3 regions of the Synechococcus sp. MIT S9509 genome follow, and region 3 is predicted to be linked to each of the others. Evidence: predicted binding sites of a transcription regulator. Region 3 holds the regulator's gene; each other region holds the start of a gene.
What was found. The regulator NtcA, encoded in region 3, controls nitrogen genes in cyanobacteria. The targets are predictions, from matches to a motif close to GTANCNNNNGNTAC.

Region 1 (7,256 bases), 1.1 Mb from region 3:
CTGATTTCATCCTTCCGTCAACGTTACAGCTCAGTCCCCTGATGGAACTGTTGCTGGAGCCTGTTGACTGCAACGAGACGTCCTGTCGTCTGCAACTGGGTCTTCAGGAAGCACTGGTCAATGCCGTGCGTCACGGCAACGCCGGAGACCCTCGGAAATGTCTGCGAATCCGCCGTATCCTCACACCGAACTGGTTGATCTGGCAGATCCAGGATGAGGGCTGCGGTCTGTCAAGGGATGCACGACAGGGATGTCTGCCTGATCAGGTTGATGCCAATCAAGGGCGAGGCCTGTTTCTGATGCATCAGTGTTTCGATGACATTCGCTGGAGCCGCCGCGGCAACAGGGTGCAGCTGGCCTGTCGCCGGCCTTGATGCCGATTGAGACCTTTCAGTGATGTGGACAGCCGGGGTCCTTGAGCTCTCCTCTGATCCAGCCGAGGGCCTGCTGGGTCAGCGCTTCCACATCATCATTGCGTCCGTTCTGAATCAGCTGCGCCAGCGCCGCCGCCAGAAGCTCGGCGCCGCGTCGATCCGGATCGGATTTGAGTCTGTGCCAGTCACGATCACTGATGCTGAGGTTCTGATGCAGAGTCAAAACCTGCTCAATCGCCTGTTCTGGCCATTTCTTCGCGGACACGTTGGCGTTGAATCAGCTGGGTCTCCCTATCCTGACCCGTGTGATTGCTGGTGGCGGTGAACAGGCAGCTTCGCAGTCGAGGAGGTTTGCATGGACTGCGTTCTCTCCTTCGTTATCAGCCCAGATCCTGGGAGGGGCAGGATCGTCGCTCGCTTCGACGCGTTCAGCAGCGCCGCCTGCTTCGTCAGCTTTTAGAAGCGGATCCTGAAGCTCTCAACTGGCTGATCACACCTGAACGGGGTCAGCGGTTCTGGAGAGCCCTTCGCTGGGGTGGTCCGGCTCTCCTGCTCGGCTGGTGGCTGGCCCGCTGAATCAGGCCGCCACTGCAGGGCTGTCGACCACCACCAGCGAATCCGGTGCATCCTGGAGACGGTCTTCCGGCTGAAACTGACCTTCGGAAGGAGAGGGAAGGTTCTGACCTTTGATCCAGGCCTGGTAAAGGGCTCGCCGGCGGCGGTCTTCGGCAAGCACAAGACGGTCAGCGGCAGCTGTCGGACTTTCGCCGGAATTCAGCGCCGTTCGCAGGCAGATCCCAAATCCGTGCGCTTCAACCTGCACCTTGCCTTCCATGAACACGATCTGAAAGGTCCATCCCCGCAACCAGCGGATCCGAAAAGGATTCGACATGGACGGAGTCCCTGAGTGCCTGCACCATATGGGGTTGCCCGGCCCCTGCAAGCATCTATGTCAGGGAATCACTGTGTTGAGAGATCTAATTTTTGATGGCTGTCCACACCCTGGTCATGAAATGAGATTCGGCGTATACATCACTGAAGCCAGCATCTTCGAGACGCTGGTCAATGTCATCACTGATGAAATTGCGGTAGTAAGGCTCGTGAAACACGCGCCTGAAATTGTCCAAGGCAACATCGAACTGGGGCGAATCCTTCAGCTGCACTGAATCCGCCAAAACCAGAACGCCTCCTGGTTCGAGCAGGCGGTAACAGTCCTGCAGCACGGCTTGCCGAGCCTCAGCAGGCAGTTCATGAAACAGAAACACGCAGGTGATCGCCTGGAAGCCGGCGTCGTCAAAGGGCATCCGTTCGGCATTTCCCTGAACCAGCTGCACGAGCGGTTTGTTGGATTGGTTCAACCATCGATTGGCCTGGCGCAGATAGGCCTCGGAAAGATCCACTCCCACGAGTGTGGCCTGTGGCAGTACGGCTCGGATCTGGTGCAGCGTCCTGCCCGTTCCGGTAGCCACATCAAGAATACGCAGGCTTCCCTGTGGACGGTCTGCAAATCTGTTCAGGCCTTTTCTCAGGGAAGGCAGAACTCGGCGGCGCATTGCATCTGCAGCTCCGTTGAAGAGGATGTCGACCTGAAGGTCGTACAGCTCGGCGGAGTGATCGCTGAGATAACCATCAGTTTGATGGTGAAAATTCTGGAGGTAGTAATCCGGATAGAGATCGCGATTGGCCTGTTCAGGAATGTCCTTGACATCCCTTGCACGCCTTCTGGCCCAGTTGGAGGGAAGGTCCAGCCAAACACGTGGATAACGTTCAGCCCATTCCAGCCAGGGGATATCAAACAGCAGAGATTGTGGGTAAACGCCGGATTCAGAGTCCTGCCAATCGCGTTCGTGCAGCGCATCCAGCGACTGGCGCAGGGCGTCCATCATTTCGCTGGGAACAGGCAGCGTTTTGGGCACAACATCAGGCGCCATCACTTCCATCACCTTGGAGCTCAGTTCCTTGTGTACGAGGCCGGCGAGGCTGCGGCCCTGTTGCATGGTCCGATAAGCGATTTCAGTGAAACTGGGCGCCATGAAAAGGATTGAGATCCAAGCTGGCCTATTCCAATCGATCGCGCCCCCTGCTGTGGACATCGATCGCATTGACCGGGAAAGTTATGTGAAGCTACCTTTAAAACGGTAGCCGTTGCTATAGAATTAACCCAGGTAATCAGGAGCTCTCGATGGCCGTTGAGATCACCACCGCCGGAACCATGGCGTCGTATTCGGGCAATGTGCTGGAGCGCAGGCAGAGAGCGGCGGCTGAATATCTGGCATGGGCCGAGAGCCATGCTCACGATGTGCTCAGAAAGCAGGCTGCGCATGCCCAGGTTGAGGGTCATCCTGATCGCCTTGATCAACGCAGCGCTTTTGCGCAGCAACAGGTGTGTGCTCGCCGGCGACTGCATGCCAAGCAACTGCACGACAGTGCCCTGGTTCAGTTGAGGCACGGCTGAAGTGCCGCAGGCCTTGAGGTGATGCACCAGGGGCACAAAAAAAGGAGCCGAAGCTCCTTTGAAAGCATTGGAGCATCGAACTCCTGAACAATCAGGCGTCGTAGTACATCACGAACTCGTGGGGATGGGGCCGCTGACGCAGCTGCTGCACTTCCTCGTATTTCAGGTCGATCCAGTTGTCGATGAAGTCCTTGCTGAAGACACCGCCTTCCAGCAGGTAATGGTGATCGGCGTTGAGAGCCTCCAGTGCTCCGTTGAGGGAAGCCGGCACGGTGGCGATTTTCTTCAGTTCATCCGCGGCCAGTTCGAACAGGTCAACGTCCACTCCATCGCCGGGGTCGATCTGGTTCTTGATGCCGTCAATGCCGGCCATCATCATTGCGCTGAAGGCAAGGTAGGGATTGGCCAGTGCATCACCTGAGCGGAATTCAAGCCGCTTCGCTTTAGGGCTCGGGCCGGTGAGAGGAATACGCACGGCTGCGGAGCGGTTTCCTTCGGAATACACCAGATTCACCGGTGCTTCGAAACCTGGAACCAGTCGCTTGTAACTGTTGGTGGTGGGGTTGGTGAAAGCAAGGAATGACGGCGCGTGCTTGAGGATGCCGCCGATGTACCAGCGAGCGGTCTGAGAGAGGTTCGCGTAGGTCCCTTCCCCAAAGAAGAGGGGCTGACCGGATTTCCAGAGACTCTGGTGGACGTGCATGCCCGATCCGTTGTCATTGAAGACCGGCTTCGGCATGAAGGTGGCTGTCTTGCCGTACTTCTTGGCAACGTTGCGCACGATGTACTTGTACGTCATCACGTTGTCAGCGGCCTCAATCAGTTCGGCAAATTTCATGCCCAGCTCGTGCTGACCGGCACCAGCAACCTCGTGGTGATGTTTCTCGATGGGGATGCCCAGCTGCGCCATCATCAGCAGCATTTCCGAGCGGATGTCCTGGGCGGTGTCGTTCGGGGCGACGGGGAAGTACCCTTCCTTCTCCTGAATCTTGTAGGCAAGGTTGCCGCCTTCCTCGATCCGGCCTGTGTTCCAGCCGGCTTCGATGGTGTCAACGATGTAGAACGAGCCTCCTTCCGCGGAGTTGTACCGCACATCATCGAACAGGAAAAATTCCGGTTCCGGGCCGAAAAACGCCGTGTCGGCAAGCCCCGTGCTGGCAAGGTAAGCCAGTGCCTTCTGAGCAAGAGCCCTGGGGCAGCGGTCGTAGGGGTCGCCTGTGCGGGGATCCTGAATCGAGCAGATCATGCTCAGGGTTTTGTGCCTGTAGAAGGGGTCGATCCAGGCCGTTGCAGGATCGGGCACCATGGCCATGTCTGAGGCATTGATCGCCTTCCAGCCGCGGATGGATGAACCATCGAAAGCCAGTCCCTCCGTGAAGGATTCAGGTTCAATGAGGTCCTGGCAGACAGTGAGGTGCTGCCACTTGCCGTGCAGGTCCGTGAACTTGAGGTCGATCAGCTCGATCCCTTCATCCTTGATCTGACGAAGCACGTCCTGCGCGGTTTTGGCCATGGCTGGGAGTGGATCCCGTAAATCGCGTCGACCGTAGATATCGATCCGCAGCTGTTTTGTATCAACGGGCACCTTTTTGCCTTCCGTCTCGTTTACGGCACCTGTGCAGCCTCTAGGTAACCGTTTCTGTCAGAATGCTGTGATCGCCTTTGCTGGAGCAGGTTTCAACGCGTTGTCGGTGTTACCTTCCAACCAAAGTGGACAAGGCTTGCATGCGCGATGCCATCACCGGAGTGATCGGTCAGTACGACCAGTTGGGTCGCTACCTCGATCGTTTAGCGATCGATCGCATCGAGAACTACCTCCAAGAGGCGGAGGTTCGTGTCATGGCGGTGGAGATCATCAACCGTGAAGCCTCTGAACTGGTTCGTGAAGCCAGTCAAAGACTGTTTCAAGCGGATCCGGAACTTCTGCTCCCCGGCGGTAACGCCTACACGACACGTCGACTGGCTGCCTGTCTCAGGGACATGGATTATTTCCTTCGCTACGCCAGCTATTCCCTGATCGCCGGAGACAGCACCATCCTCAACGAGCGGGTGCTGAATGGACTGGATGACACGTACAAGAGCCTCGGTGTTCCAACCGGCCCCACCGTCAGAAGCATGGTGCTGCTGGCTGACGTTCTCTGTGAACGGCTTTTCAACGAGGGCGTAAGTCAGGATCGCTGCGTCATCGTGCGCCAGCCTTTCGAGCACATGGCCTCCGGTCTGTCCGCCAGCGACGTGCGTCAGCGCTGATTGAAAGTCTCCGAATCATTTCAAGCGGCGTCGGAGTGTCCGTGCAAGTCCAATTTTTGCTCTGTTGATGCGTAGGCTGATCGCCATTGATTTTCGGTACGGGCTTCACCGATGACACACCCTCACCTTTCGGTTGACCCGTGCCATCGATCCTCCATCGGTCCGATTGACACACCCGATCGTCTGTTGCTGGGTCCAGGCCCCTCCAACGCGCATCCCACGGTTCTCCAGGCTCTCGCACGCACACCGATCGGTCATCTGGATCCGCTTTATGTGGAACTCATGGGCGAGGTGCAGGAGCTGCTCCGGTACGCCTGGCAGACCGACAACCGCCTGACGCTGCCGATGAGCGGTACGGGCAGCTCCGCAATGGAAGCCACTCTCGCCAACACCGTTGAACCGGGAGACACGGTTCTGGTGGCGGTGAAGGGGTACTTCGGCAATCGCCTGATGGATATGGCCGGGCGTTACCGAGCCAACGTTCAGGTGATTGAGAAGCCCTGGGGTGAGGCTTTCACTCTTGATGAAATCGAGTCAGGCATCAAGAAATACAAGCCAACGATCCTGGCGATGGTTCATGCCGAAACTTCCACCGGCATCTGCCAGCCGATGGAGGGTGTGGGTGATCTCTGCCGCGAGCATGACTGCCTGCTTCTGCTTGACACAGTGACCTCACTGGGAGGAGTGCCTCTGTACCTGGATGCCTGGAAGGTGGATCTGGCCTACAGCTGCAGCCAGAAAGGACTCAGCTGCCCTCCAGGCCTCGGTCCGTTCACAATGGGTTCCCGTGCTGAAGCCAAGCTGGCTGCCCGCAAAGACAAGGTTCCGAACTGGTACTTGGATGTCTCATTGCTGAACCAGTACTGGGGCAGTGACCGTGTTTATCACCACACAGCTCCTGTGAACATGAACTTCGGGATGCGCGAAGCGCTGCGTCTTCTTGCCGAGGAAGGTCTTGAAAACGCCTGGGCCCGCCATCGCAGCAACGCGGAAGCTCTCTGGACCGGCCTTGAGTCGCTCGGCCTGGAAATGCATGTGCCCGAGGAGTTGCGTTTGCCGACTCTCACCACGGTTCGCATTCCAGCGGATGTGGATGGCAAGGCCTTCTCCACCTATCTCCTCAACACCCATGGCATCGAAGTCGGCGGGGGTCTGGGTGTGCTCGCCGGCAAGATCTGGCGGATCGGCCTCATGGGTTACAACTCCACCCCTGACAATGTCGACCGTTTGCTCAATCTCTTTGAGACGGAGCTGCCGCGTTTCCGCCAGAACGCAGCCGTCGCTGCCTGAACCACCGCCCCAGCAGAGCTGACGCTTCGAGCTCCATTACGCCCCCCTTCACCTGCATGTGATGGTGTGCGCTGGGGTGCTTCGACAGGTCAATCGTGCTTCCCAGGCCACCGCGTTTGGGATCGTGCGCCCCATAGATCACCTGACCAACGCGGGCCTGCACCAGAGCCCCTGCGCACATCGGACAGGGTTCCAGTGTCACGATCAGTGTGCACTGATTCAGTCTCCAGTCACCGAGGATCAAGGATGCCTGGCGCAGAGCCACGAGTTCAGCATGACCCAGTGGATCTGAAGCGAACTCGCGTCGGTTGCTGCCGTGGCCGATGCATCGTCCATCCGCATCCAGAATCACTGCGCTGACAGGGATTTCTCCCGACTCACCGAGGCGCTCAGCACGCTGAAGCAGGCGTTGCATCCAGGCATGGATCTCTGCGTTATCCAGCTCGACCGGTGTCTGTCGCACGCTCGCCCCAATCGTGCAGAGGCGTCCAATGTGCCACCGCAGGTGAGAATGACTGTTCCTTCCGCTCCCTCCTTGTTCGGATCCTCCAGGACTTCATCGGCGCCAGCGACTGCGACGGAACTGTCCGCATTTGCCTCGTCAGAGGCACTTGATCCCCAGTTGCAGCGTTTTCTGGAGGATGCCAGCGCTCGCCTGTGTGAATGGCTCGGGTCAGCCTCCAAACGTTCGCCGCTGCCAGCTCTGCGGTTGCTCCCCGACGCCTTCCCAGAGACGCAGGGTGTGGGTGCGGACCGGCTTCTGGATGATCTTCAGCAGTTGATGGATGGTTCTTATCAACCCAACCATCCAGGCGCCCTCGCCCATCTGGATCCACCTCCGAACACAGCCTCGATCGCTGCCGAACTGATCTGTGCCGGACTCAACA
Region 2 (7,256 bases), 450 kb from region 3:
TGATCTGCACATCACCTGCAGTTCAGGACAATGTTCGGAATCTTTTTGACATGTATGAAGAATATGTTTTTGAACGTTTTGGAGGTCAATGTATTCAACGTCCTCAATTGCCACTGATTCCCTTGGCTGTTGACCTCCCTGAAGCATCTTCCGATGTGTCGGTAGAGTTTGCATCAAGACTCAGATCAAAATTACAGATTGATTCTGATGATATTGTTGTGTTATGGGTGGGAAGACTTTCCTTTTTTGAAAAGGCGTTTCCTCAGAGTATGTTTCTTGCTGTTGAACAAGCAGCATCGCAGACATCGAAGTCTGTGCATTTTTTAATGGTAGGCTGGTTTCCTCGAGGTGATAATGATTACAAGCTTTATTTAGAAGCTGCTCAAAAATTATCACCCAGCGTAAAAGTTTCGTTTCTCGATGGTAATAAGCCAGAGGTGGTTTCTGCTGCCTGGAATATCGCAGACATCTTTTTGTCTCTCGTTGACAATATTCAAGAGACTTTCGGCTTGACTCCCCTCGAGGCTATGGCTTCCGGGTTGCCAGTTGTTGCAAGCGATTGGGACGGCTACCGGTTGACAATTCGTGATGAAATCGATGGCTTTCTTATTCCCACTTTGTTTCCAGAGTTGCAGGATCTTGGTATTGTGCTGGCTAACAGTCATGCCCTCGAACTAACCACATATCAAAATTATGTTGGCTCTTTGGCTCAGCACACGTCTGTGGATGTGCGTGCTGCTTCTCAAGCGCTTCTTTCTCTAATTGATTCACCATCATTGCGCAAAAGGATGGGTGAAGCTGGCCGTGCCAGGGTCAAGTCTGCTTTTTCCTGGCCTGTGGTTGTCAGTCAGTACAAAGAGTTATTCTCTGAGCTTGAATCATGTCGTCAGCATTATCAGGCTGAACATGATGACGCAGAGCTCAAGTCTGTCAGAGTTCATCCTTCACGCGGGAATCCGTTTGTAGACTTCCTGAGATTCGCCACGGCAAGCCTTGGTGATGATGATTTTGTTCAATGTGGCGTAAAACCAGATCAGTGGGATTTCAATTGGCAACAGCTTCAGGGCGTCAAGCTAAACAGTGCTTACAGCAATTTTCGTTTAAACAAGAAAGAGTTAGATCTTTTGAGGTCACATCTGCAAAGCAAGCAATGTTGTTCTGTCCGTGAAATAAAAGATCTGTTTTTACCGTCTCGAGGGGAACACGTCTTGCTTACGCTCAGCTGGCTTTGTAAGTATGGGCTTTTGTCAATTGTCTAGTAGTGTAATTGTGAATGTAATTCATCAATCTGATACTGAAGGTGCTGGTGGGTCTTGAGACCGCTCGTTTGGGTGGATTTGAACCTGCTGCTGTGCCATGGAGCAGGTTTTGCCTGCAGCCGTAATGGTCGATCGCATCAGCCGCCAATGGCCGTTGTCGTCACTCGGTCGATCACCCGGTGGTACTGTCTTGCGCTGGCGTTATCGCTATGGCGTCGCTGCCATTGGTGTGATCGCCTCAATTACTGAGCCGTTCTGAGGAGATTGCAATCGACTGCGCATCACCGCTGATGGGCAAGCCTTTACTTGTCTTTTTGCAACTCGTGGAACAGATCTGAAACCGGCTCTGACCAGTGACGATGACCTGGAGCGAGAGATCTCTGCCCTCTGGCAGAGGAGGCTCGACCAGTACAGCGAGGAGGGCCGGGGCCAGGCTGCTTTCAGGACGTCACCTCATGCAGAGATGGCTTATCTGGGTGGCTGAACCGTTATCGACGGCACCGTTTCAGTAGAGAAAGCTCGGTAAAAACAGTACAGAGTTCTGGCCTTCATCCGGCCCATCGGTGATGTTCGAACTGTTGTCTTTCGAGCGGTTTCGCGACACGCCTTCCGTGCGTTTTTTCGACGTCACGGTTGAGACGTCTAATGCCCGTGATCTGGTGATTCACTCCGGTCCTGCCGTGAGTCCACCAGATGACCCCGAAACAGGGGCCTGGCAGTTTTATATGCATCCCAATCAGGAAGACAATCTTCTGGCTGCCAGTGGCGGACGTACGTTTTACCTGGTGAATCTTGCCTGGGAGCAGCCGTTTCACATCGTCCGGCTTGAAGGCGGTGGCGATATCCTGCGCATCCCCCCGCGGACCTTTCACCGTTCCATCTCTGATCCGGATGGCTCTGTGGTTTTGAATCAGGCTGTTCGAAAGCCTGGAGTGTCTCTTTTGCAGGAATTTCGCGTGTATAACAGTGCACGGATCCCTTCGCTGATGAACGCAACGACGACTTCGGCAGCGAAACCTCAGCTGCATGGGCTCAGACCCCTGCCTCAAGCGGCTTGAATTAAAGACTGTGCGGTTGTTTCGCTGCTTTCTTCTTCGGCGTTGATCGTCCAACTGAGTTCGCTGGCGGTGTTAGGCGGACCACTGAATGTTCCACTCACCGCTGCCGTGAGCTCAGGTTTCGACGATGTGGCCAACACCACATAGCGTTCGTTGACTTCGCGACCGGCGCTGGGGTCGAATCCCCTCCATCCTGCTCCGGGAAGGTAGACCTCCGCCCAGGCATGCAGGTCGTACTGCTCCGGTGCCGGTTGCTGAAGCTGATAACCGCTCACGAAGCGAGCCGGAAGTCCTGCAACGCGACAGCAGGCCACCATCAACATTGCCAGATCGCGGCAGGAGCCGATGCGTTCCCTCAGTGTGCGGCCTGCCGTCCAGGCAGGACCAACGTGCCGTTGTGTATACATGACGCGCTCCTGAATCAGCTCCAATAAGTGGTTGAGAAAGGCCAGCATCTGCTGGTTGCTACCCATCAGTGCCTCCTGGGTCAGGTCAATGGCAGAGGGTTCGTGCTGGCCATTGGGTAGCCAGCCCTCCAGCGCTCCCAGCAGGTCAACATTCAGTTGGCCACGTGGATAGGGCAGCGGTGGCTCGAGGTCGTTAAAACAGAGTTCCAGAGATGGAGCAGGGCGTGTCTCTACCCGACTTCGGGCTTCGAAACACAACTGATTGGTGCTGCCGACAAAGTTGAGTCGCTGGACCTCATCGCCACTGGCAGTGAGCACCTCACGTTGCAGATGGGGCTCAGGCAACACGATGAGTTCATGGTGCAGCAATGTCTGGAAACCCTGCCCCCGGGGCTTGAGGCAAAGCCTGTGATCGCCGAGATTGACCTGCGCCTCGTAGCGATAGCTCAAGCGGTGAATGATGAAAGAGCGCATGCCGATTCAGATGATGTGCGAGGAAAGTCAGTGCTCATGAAATAGCGCTTTTCGATGAGGCAATGGAGCCGATTGAGGTCCTGCTGCAGTTGATCGATCGCTTCGTGAAGACCGTTTTCGATGAGGTTGTCGATTCGGACGTAGCTCCAGCGGGCAAGCAATTGACCACGCAAACAATCCAGGTCATCCGGTTGTTTCAAGACCGGTTGGGTTTGGATCTGTTGCAACGTGTCGCTGATTCCTTGCAGGCAGAACCGGACCGATCGCGGAAAGATCGGATCGAGCAGCAGGAATTGGGCGACGGATGTTGGTGTGATTCCCTTCTGCATACTTTGTCTGTACATCTGATAAGCCCCGGCGGTGCGTAGCAGGGTGATCCATTGCAGCTCGTCGAGCACTCCTCCGATCTCTTCGGGAATCGGCAACAGCAGGAAGTACTTCACATCGAGGATCCGAGAGGTTTTATCCGCTCGTTCCATGAGTCGTCCCAGCTGGCTGAATAACCAGCTCAGATCGCGACTGAGCGTGGCATCAGTGATGCCATAAAAGATCTGGCAGCCTCGTCGGATGATCCTCAATTGTTCCTGAGGTGGTTCCTCCCAGATCGTTTCGCCTTTCTGCAGGCTCCAGTGAAGATCATTGATCTGCTCCCACATCTCCGTGGTGATGACGTCGCGGATCTGCCGTGCGTTCTCGCGAGCCATCGCGATGCAGCTCACAATGCTGTTGCGGTTGTCCTGATCCAGGAGCAGGAAGTGGATGACATCCTTGGATGATCCAGATGGATAAGCCTTGTCGAAACTGCGGCGGTCGCCGGTGGCATCCACCAAAGGCAGCCACGGCTCGGCACTGCCTGGAGGGCAGTCGAGAGCCATCGCTTCGCTGACCTCGAGAAAGCGCGAGATGTTTTCTGCTCGTTCCAGATAGCGATTGATCCAGTAGAGGGAATCGGCGACCCGGCTCAGCACAGGACGGCATCCCTTTTCTGCTCCGTTGTGACCCGCTGTTCATCCAGAATCCAGGTGTCCTTGCAGCCGCCACCCTGGGAGGAATTCACCACCAGGGATCCTCGCTTTAGGGCAACACGGGTGAGTCCACCTGGGCTGACCCAATTGCTTTTTCCACGCAGCACGTAAGGGCGAAGATCCACATGACATGGGTAAAGCTCCCCCTCGCTGAGCGATGGCACGGTTGAGAGCTGAAGCGTTGGCTGGGCGATGAAGTTGCGTGGATTATCCCTGATCTTCGAATCGAAGTCGGCCAATTCTGATCTGCTTGCCTGCGGTCCGATCAGCATCCCGTAGCCCCCTGCTTCGGCAACGGATTTCACCACTAGATGTTCAAGGTTGTCGAGGACGAACTGGCGATCCTCTGACCGTGCGCACAGATAGGTGTGAACGTTCTCGATGACTGGCTCCTCACCGAGGTAGTAGCGAATCATTGCCGGCACATGGGCATAGATGAGCTTGTCATCGGCAACTCCTGTTCCCGGTGCATTGGCGATGGAGACCCTGCCCTGACGCAGCACATCCATGAGGCCGGAGACTCCCAGCATGGAGTCTTTGCGAAAAACAGTTGGATCGAGGAAGTCGTCGTCGATGCGGCGATAGATCACATCCACTCGCGTGCGACCGTTCGTGCTGCGCATCCAAACACTATTGTCCTCGCAGATCAGATCCCGTCCTTCGACTAATGGGATGCCCATTTGCTGGGCCAGGTAGCTGTGCTCGAAGTAAGCACTGTTCAAAACCCCTGGAGTCAGGATCACAACCTGTGGTGAATCGCTCCAGGGAGCCAGGTCCTGGAGGGTTCGAAATAGGTGGGAGGGGTAATCGTCAATGGGCTTCACGGTGCGCCCCTCGAACAGGCTTGGGAAAAGGCGTTTCATGACCCGTCTGTTTTCCAGGAAGTAGGCCACGCCTGATGGACAGCGCAGATTGTCTTCCAGCACACGCCAGTGGCCGTTGCCATCGCGAATCAGGTCCAGGCCTGAGATGTGGCACCAACGATTGAACGGCAGTTCAATCCCTTGCATTTGTGGGAGCCAGCCTGATGAACTCTCTACGTCCTCGCGGTCGACGATGCAATCACGAATGATCAGCTGTGAGCCATAGACGTCGGCGAGAAAACAGTCGATTGCCTCCAGTCGCTGCAGCAGTCCCTGCTCCAGGGTCTTCCACTCGCTCAGGGCAATCAGTCGAGGCAGGGGGTCGAATGGAAGAATTCGTTCGCTTCCCTCCTGGCCAGAGTCATTGAGGCGAAATGTGGCTCCAAGCCTGCGCAGCAAGTGACTTGCAGAGGCATGGTTGCGTTTCAGTTCCGGCAGTCCGATCTGTCCCAGTGAACTGAGCAGCGGGGCCAGACTTTTGCGGGGACGTGCTGTACCACTGCAGAAATATTCGTCGTAGCCGACCGAGGGTCTGTAGTCGGTGAACATCCCTTAAAGGCGGGTTTACTTCATCCAAGAGCTCGCACCAGCCAGGTCTTGTGACTGTTGCTACGGATCCATGTCGAGGGTGGTCTGATTTAAAAAAATCAGCAATATTGTGTAGTGCTCGGTACGAAATTTCCTGGTTTGGATTCGATCAGCAGAGCAACGACAGCTGCTGAAAAGTTTTTAGTTGTTGGAGTAAAAAGAGGGCTGATTGGCAGGCAGCCGCAGCCGGAAAATCTCATTCTGTTTGTTTTTTCAGCTGGAAAATTCTCTGGAGCTTGAAAGGCATCAGTTGCAAGCCTTGTCCAGTCGCCCATTGAGCCAACACAGCTCTGTATGTGTTTGAAACAAAGCTGTGAAGCACTCGGCTTTCACTCTTTAATCGAACAAAAAGAGTCGATCAATCAGTGGGTGTATGCCACGCCCCTGTATTTCAGCTGGACCACCATGGGGCGAACTTCTGCCTGGCGAGTCTGATAAGCCTGCCGGCGATAAGTGAGCTGTGCAGCTGGTTTTGTTGCACACTCTTTGTGCTGGTCGTAGGTGTGGCCTCGATAAAGAAGCGTGCTCATAATTTCAGTTCTCCGAAGCAAGCTCAGGTCCCCGTTCCATGGCCTGAGTCATACTGCGCTTCACCCAAGGATGAAGTGAACGTTGTGTAGCAGTCACTACACAATGATTGTGATTGATTGGATTCTTGTTCTGGTGTTCAGACTGATACCACTTTCGAAAAGTTTTGGATTCAGTGGTTGCTGTTTTGTAGCTGCCTGAACACATTGGTGATCAATTGCGTTCCATTCTTTTGCAGAAGCCCGCCGAATCGGTTCCAGTCGCGGCGTAGCTGATGGGCTCCGTTTTTTCCGATTGCGCTAACGATGTAAGCGGCGTCGGCCTGAATCCACCGCTCCAGGTTCGGTCCTGAAATTTCGAGATGGCACTGAAGGCCAACGGCATGTTGATCGATTTTGAACACCTGCTCTGGGCAGTGCAATGACGATCCAAGCAAGGTGGCGTCATTGGGGAGTCGGATCCGGTCGCCATGCCAGTGCAGGACCAGTGCACTGGGATCAAGGCCATGGAGCAGCGGTTCTTCGCTGGGGTTGACCTGCCAGTGGATGGCTCCAATGCCCAGTTCCTTCAGTGGTGCAGATGGTTCTCCCACGCTGAGCGGCTCCACCGATCCTCCTGCCGCCACGGCCAGCAGCTGGGCCCCCAGGCAGATTCCCAACACTGGTTTTTTCTGTTGATGCCAGCTCGACAACCATTCCAGTTCATGCTGAAGCCAATCCATCTGCGGCTCGTTGCGCTGGTTCACCCCCATCGGTCCTCCAAGCAACACAGCAATGGTGTCTGGAGTGCTGGCCGGGTCGGGTAGTTGCTCTCCGAGATCTGGACGGATCGTCTGGATGTTCATTTCCCGTTGGATCGCCAGTTCACCGATCAGATCAGGACCCTCGTGATCAACGTGTTGAATCACCAGCAGGGAGTGATTCACAGCAGGAGGTAGCGCTGGGAGAGTGGCAGCACGTCGGCTGGCTCACAGCTGAGCAGCTTGTCATCAGCGAACACCTCGTAGGTCTGAGGGTCGACGCTCATCTTCGGCAGGGCGGAGTTGAGCTTCAGG
Region 3 (7,256 bases):
CTGGCGACTCGAGATGAATCAGGAAGCCTGGGAGACCTGGCGCAGCACTGGGGACAATGCCGATCCATCACCTCAGGAGCTCCTGCTGGAAGGACGGCTGCGGCTGGGCGTGAATGACCACTGGACCGGTCTCGACCGGCTATGGAAAGCCAATCTGCGCATCGTGTCACCGGACTGCAAAACTCTTCATCTTCTCCAGGACAGCCTTCACCCTCGACCGCTGCAGTCTCAGTTCCTGGAAGCGTCGGAACAGGAAAAGGTGCGACTCGAACTGCTGCTGGCTGTTGCCCGCCAGGAATCTCGGTTCTCTCCAGGCGTGGCTTCTCCCGTTGGTGCCGTGGGGCTGTTGCAACTGATGCCGACCACGGCCGCAGAAGTGGCAGGAGAAGAACTCAGTACCGATGACCTGAAAGATCCAGGACGCAACGCCGTTTTGGGTGCGCGCTATCTGACCGGTCTTCTGGAGCGTTGGCAGGGCAACCCCTGGCTGACAGTGGCCAGCTACAACGCCGGGCCGGGGGCGGCGGGATCGTGGCTGAGTGCTGAACTGAACGACGATCCTGAACTGTGGGTCGAGCGCATTCCGTACCCGGAAACCCGCATCTACACCAAGAAAGTTCTCGGCAATGTCTGGGCCTACCTGAACAACAGCTCAGGCACCGATCGCTGCACCGAGTGAACTGGGGGGATTGGGCAGATCCTGCCCGATCCAGATCCCGGCGATCACAATCACAGCCAGCCAGAAGGCCATCAGCTGCGGAGGGGGAACCACCTTGATACGACTCAGATCGAGGCGTGCCAGCAGTGTGGCGGACCCCAGGATCAGCACATCCGACAGCAGGCTGAGGCTGAGGACGTAGAGACCCACGGTGATGAGCAACGTGAGCGTGACCACCAGACTGAGAACTCGACTGGATGCCATCAGCATTGAAAGCTGACGAAGCAGCAGGTCCGGCATCGTGCAGATCACAACCACCACCACGGCCTGGATGATCTCGAGTGCCCAGAAGGTGCTCACCGAAATCGAATGGGCCTCAGCCAGCCAGGCCTCCTGGATGGCCCAGTGATGGCCGAGGAACAGCGACACCACAAACAGCAGAATCAGCAGCGGAGCCCGAAGCGGCAGCAGGAGAAAACGCAAAACGGGCATCAGCTTGAAAGCAGATTCGCGGCGGACAAACGTCGATCAACGACGCGAGGTTCTGCGGTCAGACGCTAGCAACAGCAAGCGGTTTGTCCTGTCAGAGTGGTGTCACTGATGTCAGTCCGCGATGACCGACAGCGCTTCAAACTCCGGCCTCACCACATGGCAGAAAAGCATGCTGCTAGCTGCAGCCCTGGTCCTGGCCGTGGGCCTTTTTCTGGTCCGCAACGGTGGTTCAATCGAATCGCCGCTCGATCAGCTCGCCAGGCGTTCCCTGCCGCCGGAAGTGGCTCTCAGCAATGGTCGACCCACGATTCTCGAGTTCTATGCCGACTGGTGTGAGGTCTGCCGCGAAATGGCTCCAGCGATGCTTGAGGTTGAACAACGCCACAGTGCCGATCTGGATGTGGTTCTGGTCAACATCGACAACCCGCGCTGGCTGGACCTGACTGATCGTTACGACGTGACAGGCATTCCTCAGCTGAACCTTTTCTCTGCGGACGGCACCATGCGTGGTCGATCACTCGGCGGCCGCAGTGAAACCGAGCTGAATTCCATTGCAACTGCCTTGATGGACGGCAGCCCACTTCCAGCTCTGGCTGGCTTTGGCAGTACCAGTCCTCTCCCTGAGACGGCCACGAAAGATTCCACCGGCCCACGAAGTCACGCGTAATTCCAGTCATGGCCGACCGAAAAGGCGATGATCAACCGATATCCCGTACCCGAAACCTCAAAACCTCATGGATTCCCGCTTCCGGGTCGAACTGATCGCCGCTACACCCAATCCTCAGCAGAGCGTGTACGCCGGCATGCACCAGGACTACAGCGAAGGTTTCGTGGTGATGGAACGCGACCAGTGGCCGAACGAAACAAGGGCCGGGGAGATTTGCATCAAGCGGTTGCTTGGTGGAATGAAAGGCCATTACGGCCCGCTGGAACATGCCCAGATCGTGCTGAACGTGGGCTGGTTCCCTCATTCGGTGATGCAGCAGGCTCGGACGCACAGGGTCGGGGTGAGTTTTGATGTTCAATCGATGCGCTACACCGGTGAACGCATCTGCCGGGCTGCGGACGGAGAACTGGATCTCGAGGAAGTGTTCTATCTGCGTCCGGTGGGGGAGTACCGAGACCGACTGGGCAAGAAATACACCTACGCCGATGAACAACGATGCATCGATCTGAAACTCTGCCAACAGGCGGCGGAACGCTACCGCGATCTGTTAAGGGAAGGCTTCTCAGAAGAACATGCCAGAGGAATTCTGCCCTTTGACTACCGACAGCATTTTGTTGTCAGTTTCAGTCTGCGCGCTTTCCTTCACTTCCTTGACCTGCGCTCCAAACTCGATGCACAACAGGAAATCAGAGAGCTCTGTGATCTGATGTGGCCCCATCTGCAGAGCTGGGCGCCTGAGTTCGCTGACTGGTACGAAAAAAACAGACTGCACAAGGCTCGTCTGGCGCCCTGATCGGGGCGGAACTGACCATTCCTGGCGATTCAAATCTTGGCGAGCGTCACTTTCTCAGGTTGATGTTGATATTTGCCCTGCCGATCGCTGTAGGTGGTGTCACACGGATCACCCTCAAAAAACAGCAGCTGACAGATCCCTTCATTGGCATAAATGCGGCAGTCAGCTCCTGAACTGTTGCTGAATTCGAGTGTGAGATGCCCTTCCCAGCTGGCTTCAGCTGGAGTGGTGTTCACAATGATTCCCAGCCGTGCATAGGTGCTCTTGCCGAGACAGATCACGGTGATATTCGGCGGAACCTTCATCTTTTCCAGAGCCACACCGAGGCCATAGGAATGGGCGGGAAGGATGAAATAGTCACCATCTTCGTCATGGTGAAGCTCAGTGGGCTCAAGGTTGGCAGGATTGAACCGCTTGGGATTCATCACTGTTCCAGGAACATGCTTGAAAATCAGGAATTCCTTAGCTGACAAACGCAGGTCGTACCCGTACGAGGAGCAGCCGAAGCTGAGAACAGGTGAAAGTTTCTGCTCAGAATCCAGATGTCGGATCAAGCCTTTCTGAAAGGGTTCGAGCATGCCCGAGGCAGCCTGTTCAGTGATCCATCGGTCGTTCTTGAGCATCAGAACCCCCTTCGCAGTTCGGTCACTTGATCCGCAAGACCCATGAGAGATTCAGGGATTGACGGTCCTGTGATGATCACATCCATGGAACCAGGGCGTGCTTCCAGGCTGTCGCGCACCTCTTTCTCAACGAGATAACCGAGCGCAATGGCCAATCCGAGTTCATCGAGCACCAACTGATCGAGATCTCCGCAGGCCAGGTGGCGGCTGCAGAGCCGCCAGATCGCCTGAACGGCATCCACTGCCGCAGCGTCAGATGAGCCGACTGGATCCGACAGACATCCCATCACGGCGGGTCTTGTCCACACCATGCGATCACAGAGCGTGATCGCGGCATCAGGGCCCTGGGCGACGCCGCCTTTCAGGAACTGCATCACAGCGACACGACTGCCAAGCCCTGCGGAACGCATGGCCTGACTGAGCACTGTGCCGAAACTGCCTCGATAGGGGGCGGTGTGAACCTGCAACTGCCCTTCCGGGGCCACCAGATGCAGCGGATGCTGAGGCTGGAGTGAGGGCAGTGGGTGCAGGCCGGCACGATTCAGATCCCGATGATCAGCACCGCTCTGCCCACGGGATCGATGGCTGGGGCTCAGGCTTGCGGTCATCTGGGTCGCTTCCGTCGTGGCTGGAATCAAAACAACCCAGCGGAACTTGAATCTAGCGGCGAAAGCGCAAATCACAATCCCTTTGACACCATCCATGGTGTCTCCACTCCAACTGGCAGGCTCAGGATTCCGAGCCGTCTCCCCATGAGCGACACCCAGCGCAACGATGGTCGCCAGCCATCCGATCTCAGAGCTTTCTCGATTGACTGGGATCCCATGGGTTTCGCTCTGAGCTCAGTGATCGTGCGCACTGGACGCACCACCGTGCTCTGCAGCGTCTGCCAGGAAGTCGGCGTCCCACGCTGGAGAAGGGATCAGGGACTGGGGTGGCTGAGCGCCGAATATCGCCTGCTGCCCGGATCCACCCCAGATCGTCAACGCAGAGAACTGATGAAACTGTCAGGACGCACCCAGGAGATCCAGCGTCTGATCGGTCGCAGTCTTCGCGCCGCGATCGACATGAAGGCATTGGGAGAGAACACTCTGCTGATCGACTGCGATGTGATTCAGGCAGATGCAGGGACCAGAACAGCGGCCATCACCGGTGCATGGCTCGCCCTGAAGAAGGCCTGTGAAAGGCTGCTGGCGCAGGGCCACATCAGCACCAATCCGGTCGTCAACCAGGTGGCGGCAGTCTCTGTAGGCCTGGTCGAGGGGAATCCTTTGCTTGATCTGGACTACAGCGAAGACAGTCGGGCCGATGTGGATCTCAATGTGGTGATGAACAACGCCGGTGATCTGCTGGAGCTGCAGGGGACTGCCGAGGGCGCACCATTCAGTCGCAGGCAGCTCAACAGCCTGCTGGACCTAGCCGAACCAGGGCTCCAGCAACTCATGGCTGCACAACTGAATGCACTGCATGGCGACTGAGCCGGGAGAACCGTGTTCGTTGCTACAGGGTGACCGCGCATCGCTCCTTAACTTCCCCGCATTGATGCGTTGGTCATGGCCGAAGTGATGCGCGGCTTCAGTCGGACCGCTCCCCAGCCTGGGCGATCCGCAGAGACAAGCCTGATCAATGCCCCCAACCCCGCCAGCCGCACCCTGCTGGAAGTGATCCGTGATCTGGAGGGTGCCAGCACCGAAATGGTGGAACGGAACAAAACGATCTTTTTCCCCGGTGACCCTGCCGAGCGCGTGTATCTGATCCGACGAGGCGCTGTGCGTCTATCGAGGGTGTACGAGTCGGGTGAGGAGATCACCGTTGCCCTGTTGAGAGAAAACAGCCTGTTCGGTGTTCTCTCACTGCTCACCGGACATCGATCCGATCGCTTTTATCACTCCGTGGCCTTCACCAGGGTGGAAATGGTGACGGCACCAGCCAGCTCCGTGCGCCAAGCGATCGAAGCGGACACCAGCGTGGGATTGCTATTGCTCCAGGGTCTCTCCAGCAGAATTCTTCAGACAGAAACCATGATTGAGACCCTCACACACCGGGACATGTCCTCCCGTCTGGTGAGTTTTCTGCTTGTTCTCTGCAGGGACTTCGGCATGCCTGGATCCCAGGGCATCACCATTGACCTGCGCCTGTCTCATCAGGCCATCGCTGAAGCGATCGGATCCACACGCGTGACCATCACACGCCTGCTCGGGGATCTACGCAATTCAGGCCTAGTCGAAATTGACCGCAAGAAGATCACCGTTCTTGATCCGATTGCACTGGCCAAGCGTTTCAGTTAACCCCTCGACAGGTGAAAATGGGCAGCATTCCGGCGGCCCGCCGCATGTTTGACCGACCGTGACCGGCTGGCTTCTGCTGCTGTCCCTGCTGATCCTCGGCGGGGTGCTCTCCACCCTTGGCGATCGACTCGGCTCAAGGGTCGGCAAAGCGCGGCTGAGCCTGTTCGGTCTTCGCCCACGTCAAACCGCTGTGGTGATCACTGTGCTCACGGGGAGCCTGATCAGTGCCCTTTCGCTCGGGCTGATGCTTCTGGTGAGCCGCCAGCTGCGCGTTGGTCTGTTTGAACTCAATGATCTCGAAGCTCGTCTGCGCAGCAGCCGCTCTGATCTGAAGGGAAGCCGCAAAGCTCAGCGAAAGGCCCGTGAGCAACTCGAAGAAGCTCGTGCCGATGAAATCAAAGCCAGAAAAATTCTGGCTGATGCCCAGGCACGGGCCAGCAAGCTGCGCAGCACACTTCAACCCCTGCAGGAACAGACTCGGCGACTGGAGGCGGAACGGCGGAGACTCAGCCAGGACGTCCGCAACCGCGATGCGGAAATCCAGCGAACCGATGATGAACTGAACGCGGTACGCGAACGGATCAGCTCCGGTGAAGCGGAGCTTCAGTTGCTTGAGGAGAACCTGCTGGCGCTGCGTCGGGGAGATGTGGCCATCAGCAGTGGTCAGCCACTTGCCACTGTCACACTCAAGCTGGATCGTCCAGATCAAGCCCGGCAGGTGATTGACCAGGTGCTGAGGGAAGCCAATCTTCAGGCCTTTCAGAAGGTTCTGCCTGGACAATCGCCGGATCGCCAGATCATCCTCGTGCCGCGCCAGGACATTGAACGGTTGGAAAAAGCCATCCGCAAACCTGGCACCTGGGTGGTGCTGCTGCGCTCAGCGGCGAATGTGCTGCGAGGAGAGAGCGTGGTTTACGCCTTTCCGGATGTGCGGCCCAATGTGGCCATCACCGTCGCGGGGGAAACCCTTGCCAAGACAGCTCTTGCCAGCCAGGAGACCAAACCGGAAGAGGTGCGAAACCGGGTCAACCTGCTGCTGGCTTCCACGCTGGCGGAAGTACGCCGACGGGGATCTCTCAGCCAGGGGCTTCAGTTTGACGCCAACGCCGTCAACAGACTTGCTCAGCAGCTGACCGAGCGGCGCGGAGGCCGTATTGAACTCGAGGCTGTGGCCTTGCGTCGCAGTGAAACAGCCGATCCCATCGCCATCGAGCTGCGTCCGAGCAAACCGCTGCGCCCGGCATCAACGTTCCAGGACGACATCCAGTGAGCAGGATCGTGTCGGTTGACCCCGGGCGCAGCAAATGTGGCCTGGTCCTGGTCGACAGTGACAGCAACTGCGTGATCGAGGGGAAAGTTGTTGCCACTGAGGGAGTACACGACATCCTTGAGATCTGGAGCAAGCTGGCACCCATAGAACTCCTGGTGCTGGGGAACGGCACTGCCAGCGAAAGCCTCAGGAACCAGCTTCCTGCAGATCTAGCCATCAAGCTGGTGGATGAGCGTGGCACCACACTTCAAGCACGCAAGCGCTACTGGCAACTTTGGCCTCCGAAGGGATGGCGACGATTGTTACCGAGAGGGTTGCTGTTACCGCCCGTCCAACTGGATGCCGTTGCGGCCCTGGTGATTCTTGAATCCGATCTCGGCCGGATCATCGATTGGCCTGGACCAGCCCCGTTCAGAAACGGGCACGAACAGTGAAGCTGTAGTCGCCGCCGGCCTCCAGCCTGTA

Region 1: the regulator NtcA is predicted to act here: its motif matches at 4,401-4,414, upstream of glnA (type I glutamate--ammonia ligase).
Region 2: the regulator NtcA is predicted to act here: its motif matches at 6,291-6,304, upstream of SIB73_RS12205 (DUF4278 domain-containing protein).

The regions. Positions count from the first base shown of each region.
Region 1 covers NZ_CP138940.1:897,422-904,677, reverse strand. Annotated here, with positions in the region: gene SIB73_RS05050 (ATP-binding protein) at 1-374, shown strand, start outside; gene SIB73_RS05045 (DUF6439 family protein) at 391-639, opposite strand; gene SIB73_RS05040 (hypothetical protein) at 690-950, shown strand; gene SIB73_RS05035 (copper-binding protein) at 952-1,266, opposite strand; gene SIB73_RS05030 (class I SAM-dependent methyltransferase) at 1,352-2,407, opposite strand; gene SIB73_RS05025 (hypothetical protein) at 2,557-2,829, shown strand; gene glnA (type I glutamate--ammonia ligase) at 2,921-4,342, opposite strand; gene SIB73_RS05015 (allophycocyanin subunit beta) at 4,555-5,079, shown strand; gene SIB73_RS05010 (pyridoxal-phosphate-dependent aminotransferase family protein) at 5,191-6,369, shown strand; gene SIB73_RS05005 (nucleoside deaminase) at 6,311-6,784, opposite strand; gene SIB73_RS05000 (pyridoxal phosphate-dependent decarboxylase family protein) at 6,881-7,256, shown strand, end outside.
Region 2 covers NZ_CP138940.1:2,139,876-2,147,131, reverse strand. Annotated here, with positions in the region: gene SIB73_RS12245 (glycosyltransferase family 4 protein) at 1-1,259, shown strand, start outside; gene SIB73_RS12240 (hypothetical protein) at 1,357-1,518, shown strand; gene SIB73_RS12235 (hypothetical protein) at 1,534-1,743, shown strand; gene SIB73_RS12230 (redox protein) at 1,826-2,317, shown strand; gene SIB73_RS12225 (transglutaminase family protein) at 2,305-3,198, opposite strand; gene SIB73_RS12220 (alpha-E domain-containing protein) at 3,171-4,166, opposite strand; gene SIB73_RS12215 (circularly permuted type 2 ATP-grasp protein) at 4,160-5,635, opposite strand; gene SIB73_RS12210 (hypothetical protein) at 5,734-5,949, opposite strand; gene SIB73_RS12205 (DUF4278 domain-containing protein) at 6,037-6,204, opposite strand; gene SIB73_RS12200 (type 1 glutamine amidotransferase) at 6,375-7,127, opposite strand; gene ureC (urease subunit alpha) at 7,124-7,256, opposite strand, start outside.
Region 3 covers NZ_CP138940.1:2,593,870-2,601,125, reverse strand. Annotated here, with positions in the region: gene SIB73_RS14440 (transglycosylase SLT domain-containing protein) at 1-679, shown strand, start outside; gene SIB73_RS14435 (hypothetical protein) at 653-1,150, opposite strand; gene SIB73_RS14430 (thioredoxin domain-containing protein) at 1,272-1,817, shown strand; gene thyX (FAD-dependent thymidylate synthase) at 1,885-2,610, shown strand; gene dcd (dCTP deaminase) at 2,640-3,233, opposite strand; gene SIB73_RS14415 (cob(I)yrinic acid a,c-diamide adenosyltransferase) at 3,233-3,841, opposite strand; gene rph (ribonuclease PH) at 3,986-4,711, shown strand; gene ntcA (global nitrogen regulator NtcA) at 4,787-5,521, shown strand; gene SIB73_RS14400 (DUF3084 domain-containing protein) at 5,580-6,791, shown strand; gene SIB73_RS14395 (resolvase) at 6,788-7,225, shown strand; gene SIB73_RS14390 (DUF3146 family protein) at 7,203-7,256, opposite strand, start outside.